One region of the Stenotrophomonas pigmentata genome, then DNA from elsewhere that is predicted to be linked to it. Evidence: predicted binding sites of a transcription regulator. Region 1 holds the regulator's gene; the other holds the start of a gene.
The links. The regulator FliA, encoded in region 1, starts transcription of late flagellar genes. The targets are predictions, from matches to a motif close to TAAAGTTTNNCNNNCNNNGGCCGATAA.
Positions count from the first base shown of each region.

Region 2: Q5Z11_RS10630 (methyl-accepting chemotaxis protein) is a predicted target of FliA. The motif match lies at 3,241-3,267, and genes of this name have one in related genera.

Region 1 is NZ_CP130832.1:2,147,475-2,153,103, forward strand. It holds gene Q5Z11_RS09765 (chemotaxis protein CheA) at 1-471, opposite strand, end outside; gene Q5Z11_RS09770 (protein phosphatase CheZ) at 475-1,095, opposite strand; gene cheY (chemotaxis response regulator CheY) at 1,095-1,487, opposite strand; gene Q5Z11_RS09780 (RNA polymerase sigma factor FliA) at 1,501-2,250, opposite strand; gene Q5Z11_RS09785 (MinD/ParA family ATP-binding protein) at 2,247-3,131, opposite strand; gene flhF (flagellar biosynthesis protein FlhF) at 3,118-4,950, opposite strand; gene flhA (flagellar biosynthesis protein FlhA) at 5,100-5,629, opposite strand, start outside.
Region 2 is NZ_CP130832.1:2,356,648-2,362,276, forward strand. It holds gene Q5Z11_RS10620 (bifunctional diguanylate cyclase/phosphodiesterase) at 1-1,172, shown strand, start outside; gene Q5Z11_RS10625 (hypothetical protein) at 1,693-1,881, opposite strand; gene Q5Z11_RS10630 (methyl-accepting chemotaxis protein) at 2,022-3,212, opposite strand; gene hflD (high frequency lysogenization protein HflD) at 3,342-3,956, opposite strand; gene mnmA (tRNA 2-thiouridine(34) synthase MnmA) at 3,966-5,087, opposite strand; gene Q5Z11_RS10645 (NUDIX hydrolase) at 5,084-5,548, opposite strand; gene Q5Z11_RS10650 (hypothetical protein) at 5,551-5,629, opposite strand, start outside.

The DNA.
Region 1 (5,629 bases):
TTCGTTGAGCAGGGCTTCGAACTCGTCTTCGCTGATCAGATCACTGTCGCCCGCAGGCGCTGCAACCGGTTGCGCGACTGTGACGACCGGTGCAGCGCCAACATCGAACTGCGCGATCAGCGCAGCAGGGGCATGCTCCGGTTCGGTGCCAGAAGACACGGCGTCGAGCATGGCCTGCAGCCAGTCCAGCGATTGCTGGGCGGCATCAAAATGGTGCGCCAGCAGTTCGGCTTTGCCGGCGCGGGCCATGCCGAGGGTTTCCTCGGCGGCGTGGCAGAGCTCCACCATCGGGTGGATCGCCAGAAAACCGGCGCCGCCTTTGAGTGTGTGGAAACCACGGAATACGGCGTTGAGCTGCTCGCTGTCGTGCGGTGCCTGTTCCAGCGTCACCAGCTGCTCGCCGAGGCGATCCAGGATCTCCTGCGCTTCGAGGATGAAGTCGGCGGCGATGTCGTCGGCAAAAGCACTCATGACTTACAGCCCCAGGTCCGAGAGCAGATCGTCGGCGTCGACCTGCGACACGGCGTGGCGGTCCAGGCCATTGACGGCCGGACCAGCCAGTCCCTGGTTGCGTGCATCGTCTTCCGGCGGCGGCAGGCCCAGCGCGCCAAAGCCTTCGTGCACGCGACGGACGATGCCAACCACGCGGCGGATGATCTGCCCGGTCAGGTCCTGGTAGCTCTGGGTCAGGGCCACTTCGGTGAGGTTGTGGCGGATGCGTTCGAGGATTTCGCCCTGTTCGGCATTGAGGCCGTCGCTGCGCAGACGCTCGGTCAGCGCGCGGCATTCTTCAGCCAGATCCAGCGTGCGGTGGGTGGCCTGCTCGGTCATCTGCACCACGTGGTCCAGGCGCGCGCAGGCGTCGTCCAGCTCGCCGGCTTCACTGGGCACGCTGGGCAATTCGCCCAGGGCCTGGCCGAGTTCGCGTGCGAGCCGGCCCAGGCCGGACATCATCGGCTGGGCGCGCAGGGCGGCCAGCGCGTCGATTTCCCGGCGCCAGCCGGCTTCGTCGCCGCTTTCCAATGCTGCCAGTGCGTCCTGCAGGCGCTGCACCAGGGCCGATTTGTCGTTCAGTGCTTCCCCGAGTTGGTTCATCAGGCGCTCGCTGCCAGGCGTTCGAAGATCTTGCCGAGCTTCTCTTCCAGAGTCTGCGCGGTGAACGGCTTGATGATGTAGCCGTTCACGCCGCTCTGCGCGGCCTCGATGATCTGCTCGCGCTTGGCCTCGGCGGTGACCATCAGGACCGGCAAGGTCTTGAGCTTGGCATCGTTGCGGATGGCCTTGAGCAGCTCGATGCCGGTCATCACCGGCATGTTCCAGTCGGTGACCACGAAATCGAACGGCTGGCTCTGCAGCAGTGACAGCGCGGCATGCCCGTCCTCGGCTTCGGCGGTATTGGTGAAGCCCAGATCGCCGAGCAGGTTCTTGACGATGCGACGCATCGTCGAGAAGTCGTCAACGATCAGGATGCGCATGTTCTTGTTCAAAAGGCTTTCCTCTTCATGGTTCCTCGAGGCCGGCGTCTGCCGCCTCGAAAATCTTCAGCCGCCCTCGCAGGCGCAGCATGGCTTGGCCGTGGATCTGACAGACGCGGGATTCGCTAACGCCCAATACCGCGCCGATTTCTTTCAGGTTCAATTCCTGCTCGTAGTACAGCGACAGCACCAGCTGTTCGCGTTCCGGCAGGTGGCCGATGGCCTTGCCCAGCTCGGCACCGAACTGGCTGCGCTCCAGCACCTGCTGCGGGTTGGGGCCGCCGGTGGTCGGGGTGTCCAGTTCGCCCTGGTCTTCGATGCGCGATTCCAGGCTCAATACCTGTCCGCGCGAGGCGTCTTCGACCAGTCGCATGTATTCGGGCAGCGGCAGTTCCATCGCTTCGGCCACTTCGCTGGCACTGGCCGCGCGGCCGCTGCTCTGTTCGAGGCGACGGATGGTGGCGGCAGCGTCGCGGGCGCGGCGGTGCACCGAGCGCGGCACCCAGTCGCCACGACGGATCTCGTCGATCATCGAGCCGCGGATGCGGATGGATGCATAGGTCTCGAACGATGCGCCCTGTTCGGCGTCATAGCTGCGCGAGGCCTCGATCAAACCCATCATGCCGGCCTGGATCAGGTCGTCGACCTCGACGCTCGCAGGCAGGCGTGCGGCCAGGTGGTGGGCGATGCGGCGGACCAGGTCGGCGTGGCGGGTGATGCAGTCATTGGCCGCACTGCGCTGGACTTCACGGTATTGAGCGGCTGCATTGTTCATGCCTTCACCTTCTGCTGGATGATGCGTTCCAGGAAGAACTCAACGCCGCCGCGCGGGGCGGTTGGGGCTTGCCAGCGCGCGGTGCGACGGGCGATTTCGTTGATGGCCAGCGAGGCTGGCGCGGAAGGGTAGAGCTTGACCACCGGCTGCTGGCGCTGCACCGAAAGGCGCAGCCAGTCGTCCTGCGGCACGCAGCCCAGGTAGTTCAGCGAAACATCGATCAGGAACTTCTCGCAGACCCGCACCAGCTTTTCGTACAGGGCGCGGCCTTCGTTCGGGTCGCGGACCATGTTGGCCACCACCTGGATACGGTCCACGCCGCGTTCGCGCGACAGGACCTTGATCAGCGCGTAGGCATCGGTGATCGAGGCCGGCTCGTCACAGACCACCACCACGGTGTCCTGGGCTGCCTGGCAGAAGGTCAGCACGCTGTCGGTGATACCGGCGGCGGTGTCGATGATCATCACATCGAGGTCGCGTTCCAGCTCGGAGAACACGTTGACCAGGCCGACGTGCTCGGCAGGCTGCAGCTCGGCCATGTGGCGGCGGCCGGAAGCGGCGGGGACCACGAGCACGCCATTGGGGCCCTCGATGATCACTTCTTCCAGCGTGGCGCGCCCGGCGACCAGGTCGGCCAGGGTGTGCTTGGGCTGCAGGCCCAGCACCACGTCGATGTTGGCCAGGCCCAGGTCGGCATCCAGCAGCAGGGTGCGTTTGCCCATGCCTGCCAGTGCCACGGCCAGGTTGGCCGAGACATTGGTTTTACCCACACCGCCCTTGCCGCCAGTCACCGCGATGGTGCGTACCGGGCCGGCAGGTTCGTGCCGGGTAGCCGACAGCGGGAAGGTGTTGGTCAGCTTGGCGTACTCACGCGACTGCATTGTTCAACTCCGTGTTGCAGGGCATATCGGCCGCGCGGCGCAAATCTTCAAGGCGGAGTACAAGATTTGCGGCAGAGGCCCGGTAAAGGTCTTCCGGAACGTCCTGGCCGTCGGTCACCCAGGTGATCGGCAGGCGGTGATCGACCGCCACCGACAGGGCCGAACCGAAGCGGCCGGTCTCGTCCAGCTTGGTCAGCACCACGCCCTGCGGGTTGGCGGCGCTGAAGCGGCGGACCACTTCGTCCATGTCCTGGAAGGCGGTGTTGGCGGGCAGCACCAGCAGGGTGCGGATCTGACCGGCGGCGCGCAGCCACTGCAGCTGGGCAGTGAGGGCGCGGTCGCGCTGGCCCAGGCCGGCGGTGTCGATCAGCACCAGCTTGTAGTCGGCCAGCTTCTGCAGCAGCTGGTTCAGGTCGGTGCCGCTGTTGGCCTCGTGCACGGCGATGCCGAGCTGGCGGCCGAAGCCGTACAGCTGCTCGCGGGCGCCGATGCGCTGGGTATCGGTGGTGACCAAGGCCACGTCGCGGGCGGCGTGGGCTTCGGCAAAGCGCGAGGCCAGCTTGGCAATGGTGGTGGTCTTGCCGGCGCCGGTGGGGCCGACCAGGGCGATGACGCCGCCGGTTTCCATCGGGTCGACCGGGGCGATCGGCAGCTTCTTGGAGATCAGGCCCAGCATCAGACCGCGAGCGCGGCTCGGCTCGATGTCGGCCGGGATCTGGGTGGCCACATCGCGGGCCAGGCCGGCGTCGAAGCCGTACTCGTCCATCAGGTCCAGCGCATTGGCGCGCACCGCGCTGCCGCGCAGGCGTTCATCGGTGAAGCGGTTCATCTCGCGCTCGATCAGATGGCGCATGCCGGCCACTTCCTGACGCAGCTGGCTGAGCTGTTCGTCGTCGCGGGCGATGATCACCGGTGCGCTGGTCACTGCGCTCACCGGGGAGGTGGCGGCGACGGCGGCAGTTTCGGTGGCTTCAACAGCGCTGGTGACCGGCGCTTCCGCCGGCTGCGGGCTAGCGACGGCGGCGATGGCTGCTGCCGCAGCGGCCGGGGCTGCGATTGCCTCGATTGCGGGCGCGACAGCGACTGGGGCCACGGCGACCGGGGCAGGGTTGAACACCGGTGCGACAGGGATTGCTGGAACGGCGACGGCAGCGATCGGCTGCTGCAACTCCGGTTCCGGCATCGGCGGATCGATGACGAAGCGCGCGCGTTCCATCGGTGCAGGCGGCTCGATGGTGACGGCGGCGATGGCGTCGGCAAAGCTGGCCTGCTGGGTGACGGCAGGTGCGGCGGCCAGCGGAGCGACCGCAGCGGCGCTGCCGGCGGGACGGAAAGCCGGCACCACCGGCAGTTCGTCGGCGCTGGCCGGCTGGGTGGCGAAGAAGGTCTGCGGGACAGGTGCGCGCGGAGCAACCGGTTCGACTTCGGCGGACTTGAGCAGGCCGGCAAAGCGGCTACCCGGTGCCAACTCGATGCTGTTGTCGATGGAGCGGCCGGTCGCGCCAACTGCCGAGCGTGCCAGGGCGGCGACGGCCGAGGTGGTGGCGGTGACCGGTTCCGGCTCCGGGGTCTTGCGGCGGGTCATCGCGGCCATGATGGCTTCGGCGGCGCTGCGCGGCTTGGCCGGTGCCGGCGGGGCCGGGCGGGTCGCTTCCAGGGCCTGCTTCACCGCGGTTTCGTCGTAATGCGCAGCCGCCACGATCTCCACACCTTCCTCGATCCGGCGGTTGGACAGGATCACGGCATCGGGGCCATGTTCCTTGCGCACGAGGTTCATGGCGGTGCGCATGTCAGCGGCGACGAAACGTTTGATCTTCATGCTTTGGTACCGGGAGTGAGGCGGCGAAGGAGTGGCGTTGGCGATGTCGAACATGACGAAGCGGGCTCCTTCTTGCGGAATGGGGGCGATGCAGCAGGTGTCTGGTTTCCGTCACCGGCAGGGTTGCCGGTGTCGGCTTTCGGGCTGCCTCAGCTGATCGTGCCGACCAGCTTCAGGCGTTTGTCTTCCGGCACTTCGCTGTAGGCCAGGACCGACAGCGAGGGAACGCTGTGGCGGACCAGGCGCGCCAGCGCGGCGCGGACCGGGGCCGGTACCAGCACTACAGCCGGCTCGTTTCGGGCCTCCTGCTTGCCGACGCAATCGGCAAGGCTTTGGTGGAGGCGTTCGGCGAGACCAGGTTCCAGTGCGGCGCCATTGCCTTGTGTTGACTCCTGCAAGACGCGTTCCAATTGCGGGTTGAGGGTGAACACCGGCAGCTCCGGCGAGGAACCGGCGATTTCCTGTACGATGAAGCGGCCCAATGCATTGCGTACCGAGGCGGTGAGTGCGGCGGCGTCCTGGGTGACTGCGGCGGCTTCGACCATGGCTTCGGCGATCTTGCGCAGCTGGCGGATCGGGATGCGCTCGACCAGCAGGTTCTGCAGCACACGGGCCACAGTGGATAGCGGCAGCGCCTTGGGCGACAGGTCCTCGGCCAGCTTGGGCGCGCTCTTGGCCA
Region 2 (5,629 bases), 210 kb from region 1:
TGTTGTTGAAAGCCGCAGCCGCGCGCCTGCACCAGAACCTGCGCAATGCCGACCTGTTCGCTCGTTTCAACGGCGACGAATTCATCGTCATCCTGCGCAACCTGGTCGAGGCGGAGGATGCGGGGCATGTGGCACGCAAGCTGATTGCCTCGTTGGCTGAGCCTTTGTACCGCGAGGATGCAACCCTGAAGGTCGGTGCCAGCGTTGGCATCGCACTGCTGGACGACAGTCGCAACGACTTTGACAGTCTGCTGCGCGCCGCGGATGCGGCGATGCACGCGGCCAAGGAGGCCGGGCGCAACACCTATCAGTACTACAGCCAGGATGCGCTGGCGCGCACCCAGCGCCGGATCGAGATCGAACATGCCCTGCATGGTGCGGTCGAACGCGACGAATTCAGCCTGGTCTACCAGCCGCTGGTGCATGCCAACGGCGATCCAACTCCCTCGATCGAGGCCTTGCTGCGCTGGAACAGTGGTCGCCTGGGGGCCTGCAATCCGGCCGAGTTCATCCCTATTGCCGAGAAGTGCGGCGAGATCATCCACATCGGTGATTGGGTATTGCAGGAGGTTTGCCGCCAGGCGGTTGTCTGGCAACAGGCGGGCCTGCAGTTTGATCGGGTGGCAGTGAACGTGTCTGCGCTGCAGTTGCGCGACCGTGGCTTTGCCGAGCGGGTGGTTGCCATCTGCCAGCAGTCTGGCTGGCCAGCGCAACGGCTGGAGCTGGAGCTGACCGAGTCAGCCCTGATCCGTGATACCGACGCGTTGCGGCAGTGCTTCGATGTCTTCGAGGAGCACGGTATTCCGCTGGCAGTGGATGACTTCGGCACAGGCTTCTCCAACCTGCATTACCTCAACCGGTTCCCGGTGCAGCGACTGAAGATCGACCGCAGCTTCGTGCAGGGCATGCTGCACGATGCAGGTACCGCCGAAGTCACCCAGGCCATCGTGCACCTCGGCCACGCGTTGGGTATGCGGGTGGTGGCTGAAGGCGTCGAGACGCCGGCCGAAGCAGCGATGTTGAAACAGCAGGGCTGCGACGAGCTGCAGGGTTATCTGTACTCGCGTCCCTTGCGGCCACGCGAGATGGTGCAGTGGTTGCGCGGCGCCCCTGCTGAACTGCTGGAACCGCCGCAGGTTGCATCGAACAACAGCATCAGCGCGACGCACTGAGTTCCGAAGACAACATGGAGCCCGGCTACGGAACAGGTAGCCGGGCTTTTTTGTGCGCGCAAATACCGGCTGCTGTGCTGCCAAACGCCGTTGTTGCGAAGAAATCCATGTCGCTTGCGGCGTTGCTGAGTCGCCCGCAACACAAAGTAGTGAGGGTAAGCGCAGCGCATCCTGGAGCCTTGACTCTGCGTATCGTGTGGAGGCCCTCCAAAGGCCCCGGGTGCGCTGCGCTTAACCGGGCTACGGAATGGGCTACGGAATAGCACAACTGGCCAGGTCGGCCTTGCTCAGGCAGCGGAGCAGCGCGTAATCGCAGGTTCGTGGTTCTTGTGACAGCTGGGATTGCCCCGGCATCCATACGCGTGCGCGGCTGCAACGAAGCACAGACCTGAAAAGTCAGCTGGGGTCGGCGCAACGGAAGCAATTGGCAGGTGTTTGGGGAGAGCAATGACGTGTCAGCTGCCGGGTGCGTTCTGCTTACCCCGGTTACGAAGCTATCAATCGGCGTGTGGCGGACACATCAAGGAACCGAAAGATCCCAATCAATGCTGGTCTTCAGCCAGTCGTTGCTTTCCTCGGGGGCCGGGGCAAGCGCTTGATCGCGCTTCGCCCGCAGTTCCAGGAGCTCGTGCGCGGCGCCTTGCTCAAGCTGTGCGAGTTGCTCGCGTCTGCGCAATGAGATGTTGCTGGTGGCAGCGGAATCTGACATTGCGTCACCTGCCTGCGTTGCTGGCTCGGCGTTGTTGTTGGCGGTAGCGCGGGGTAGAAGCATGTATCAGTACGGTTGAAGCAACAGCAAAGCCCCGACCAAAGGCCGGGGCTCGGTTGCAAAGCGGGTGCAGTACGAACTCAGAACAACTCCACCGTGCCGGCGCCCATGCTCTGCTGCGATACAGGCTTGTGCGGCGGGCGCTCCCACTCGACACGCAGTTCACGCAGGCGGCTGCCGGTGCGCTGCAGTGCGCTGACCATCTCGCCATCGAACACGCCACCATTGCGGTGCAGCAGTTCCTGCAGGGCAACGGCCTCCCGGTTGATCGCGCCAAGGCGGTCGAGGTGGGTGTGCACGCCACCCAGCGCCTGGGTAGCGATGTCCTCGAACTGCAGGGCACGCACGGCTTCGGCAACACTGCCGTCAATGGCGCGGCCGCATTCGGAGATCTCGCGCATGCCGTCGCCGAGCGAGGCATTGATGGCAGCCACGCTGTCCAGCATCGAGGCGGCTTCGTGGCGCGCTTCACGCGAGCGGTCCATGTCGCGCGATGCCATGTGGGTGACGGTTTCACGCACCTTGGCAATGGCGTCCTTGGAGCTGTGCGCCAGCTTGCGGATCTGCTCGTTGAAGGTGGTGGAGCGCTCGGAGAGGTTGCGCACCTCGTCGGCGACCACAGCAAAACCGCGACCAGCTTCGCCAGCACGGGCTGCTTCGATGGCTGCATTCAGGGCCAGCAGATTGGTCTGGTCGGCAATCGACTTGACGTCTTCAAGCAGGGCAAAGATGCCATCCAGGTGCTGTGCCATCTGGTCGATGTGCTGCACGGTGTTGCTGCTCTGGCCGCTGACCTGCTCCAGTGCTTCCACCAGCTGTTCCATCTGGTGGCTGGCGTTCTGGGCGAAGCGGGCGACATCGACACCGCCGCCGCCTTCGTCACCGGCGCGGTCGACGATGCGGGCCAGTGCCTGGCTCTGCTGGCGCGACTTGCGGCTCATCGCGTCGAAGCTGCCACCCAGGCCACCGACGGCCTGCCGGATCAGCTCACGGGCGCGTTCGATCTCGCTGCGCGAGCCATCGATTTCGTTGCTGACAAAGCTGCGCAGCTCATTCAGCAGTTGGTCCTGTTCCTTCAGCACCTTGGTGTGTTCGGGCGAGCGCTGGGCTTGCGTATGCACGCTCCACCAGGCAAATACCAGCCAGCTCAGCACCATGGTGGTCAGGATTGCCCACAGCGCTGCCGAAGGCCAGGACAGGGCAGCAGCGACCACGACCAGAAGGGTGAGGACCAACGGGGCTGCCAAACGGATTGCAATACGTGAATACATGGACGTTCTCGGGAGAGTCACGAATGCAGTATCGGCAGTGGGCGGGGTGTCTTTAGCCCACTGACGTGAATCCCGGAGAAGGTTTCGCAATGCAGGCCCGCAAGCGCGTTGGCTGCGGGCCGGCATGATTCAGCGCAGACGGCGCTCGATGGCCTCGAGCATAGCCTTGCGCGAGAACAGGAAATCCCAGTAGCTGCCGCCCAGCTGGCGCCACAGCACCGCCGAGCGCACGGCGGCCAGCAGCAGCGCCCGGATCTCGGACACCACCATCGCCTGGCCCAGGTAATGCGGGTTGCCCTGCACCATGATCTTGGGCTTGAGCTGGCTGATGGTGTCCGCGTACAGCGCACCCATCGCACTCAGCACATCGGGGTGGGAGCTGTCGCCGCGTTCCTTGGCGATACCAGCGGCACGCTGGATGCCAGCCTCCACCTTGTCGATCGTGGCGCCTTCACGCACGAAACGGCGCTCCAGCTGCATCACCGACAGCGCCAGCCGCGGCAGCAGGTCGTCCTTGCCCTGGTTGCGGAAGTAGTCGCGCAGCAGGCGCAGGCCGGCTTCAACCTGGGTGGCGCTGCCATAGACGGCAGCCGGCGAGGTGGCGTCAATCCGCAATACGCTGTCCATCGCGGTACGCACGATGGCGTTCTCCGAGTGGCCGGTTTCTGCGATGCGGCGAACCTGCTGCAGGGCCTGGGCAATGCCGGCCAAGGCAAGTACGCGGTCATCGATGGAAAAAGTCATGGTCATCTCTCAAAGGGAAACAGGGGCGGCCAGGCGGCGCTCCAAAGGTGCATCGGTGGCGGCGATCACCGCGCCGCCCAAGCATTCCATGCCGTCGTACAGCACCAGTGATTGGCCGGGGGTGACGGCGCGTTGCGGGCGCGCGAAATGCACGTCCAGCGTACCGTCATCACGCACCTTCACGGTGCAGGCTTCGTCAGGTTGGCGGTAGCGGGTCTGCGCGGTGCACTCGAACTCGCGTGCGGGCGGGGCACCTGCAATCCAGTGCATGGCCTCGCTGCGCAGCCAGTTGGACTGCAGCCAGGGGCTGTCATGGCCCTGGTCGACGTAGAGGATGTTGCGTGCCACGTCCTTGCCGACCACGAACCAGGGCGCGGCCGGGCGGCCACGGACACCGCCGATGTTCAGGCCTTCGCGCTGGCCCAGGGTGAAATAGAACACGCCGGGGTGACGGGCGATTACCTGGCCGTCGGGGTCGTGGATCTCGCCTTCGCGCGCGGGCAGGTACTGCCCAAGGAATTCACGGAAATCGCGCTCGCCGATGAAGCAGATGCCGGTGGAATCCTTCTTGGCATGGGTAGGCAGGCCAGCCTCGCGGGCGATGCGGCGCAGCTCGCTCTTCTCCATGTGGCCGATCGGGAACAGGGTTGCCGCCAGCTGGGTCTGGCCCAGCTGATGCAGGAAGTAGCTCTGGTCCTTGCCGCGGTCGGCGCCACGCAGCAGGCGCCAACGGCCGCCGGAGTGCTCCACTTGGGCGTAGTGGCCGGTGGCGATGCGCTCGGCGCCCAGCTCGCGGGCAGCGTCGAGGAAGTGCTTGAACTTGACCTCGCGGTTGCACAGCACGTCCGGGTTGGGGGTGCGGCCAGCCGCGTACTCGGCCAGGAAGTGCTCGAACACGCCCTGCCAGTATTCGTTGGAGAAGTCGCGGAAATGGAAGGGGATGTCCAGCCGGCCGCAGACTGCCACCGCGTCGCGGCGGTCATCTTCGGCGCGGCAATGGCCGCTGCCGTCGTCAGCCCAGTTCTGCATGAACAGGCCGGCGACATCCAACCCCTGTTGGACCAGGGCAAGCGCTGCCACCGACGAATCAACGCCGCCGGAAACGCCGACCACGATCTTGGGAGTGCTCATGGTGCCACCTGCCGCAGGATCGACAGCGGATAGCGCTGCCCGGCCAGCCAGTCGGACACCGTATGCCAGACCAGCGGGCTGCGCAGCCGTGCCATGTCGGCCTGCAAGGCCACCGGGCTGAGCCACAGGGCCTGCACGATGCCAGCATCGAGCGCCTGCTCGGGATGGTGGCGCACGGGCTCGGCGGCGAAGGCGAAGCGCAGGAACGGCGTGCCATCGCCTGCCGTCCACTGGTAGCTGCCGATGAAACCGGTCAGGCGCACGTCCCAGCCGGTTTCCTCGCGGGTTTCACGCACTGCCGCCTCGAGCAGGCTCTCGCCAGGCTCGAGGTGCCCGGCCGGCTGGTTCAACACCCGCCGGCCAGCCTTTTCTTCTTCCACCAGCAGCAGCTGCCCTGCGCGGGAGACCACGGTGGCCACGGTCACATGTGGCGCCCATCGCTGGGACTGCAAAGCATTCACGCTCAGTACTCGTCCTTGGACGTCATTTCCAGCTCGATCGCATCGGCGCTCTTGGCGGCGGCATCGATGGCATCGGAGATC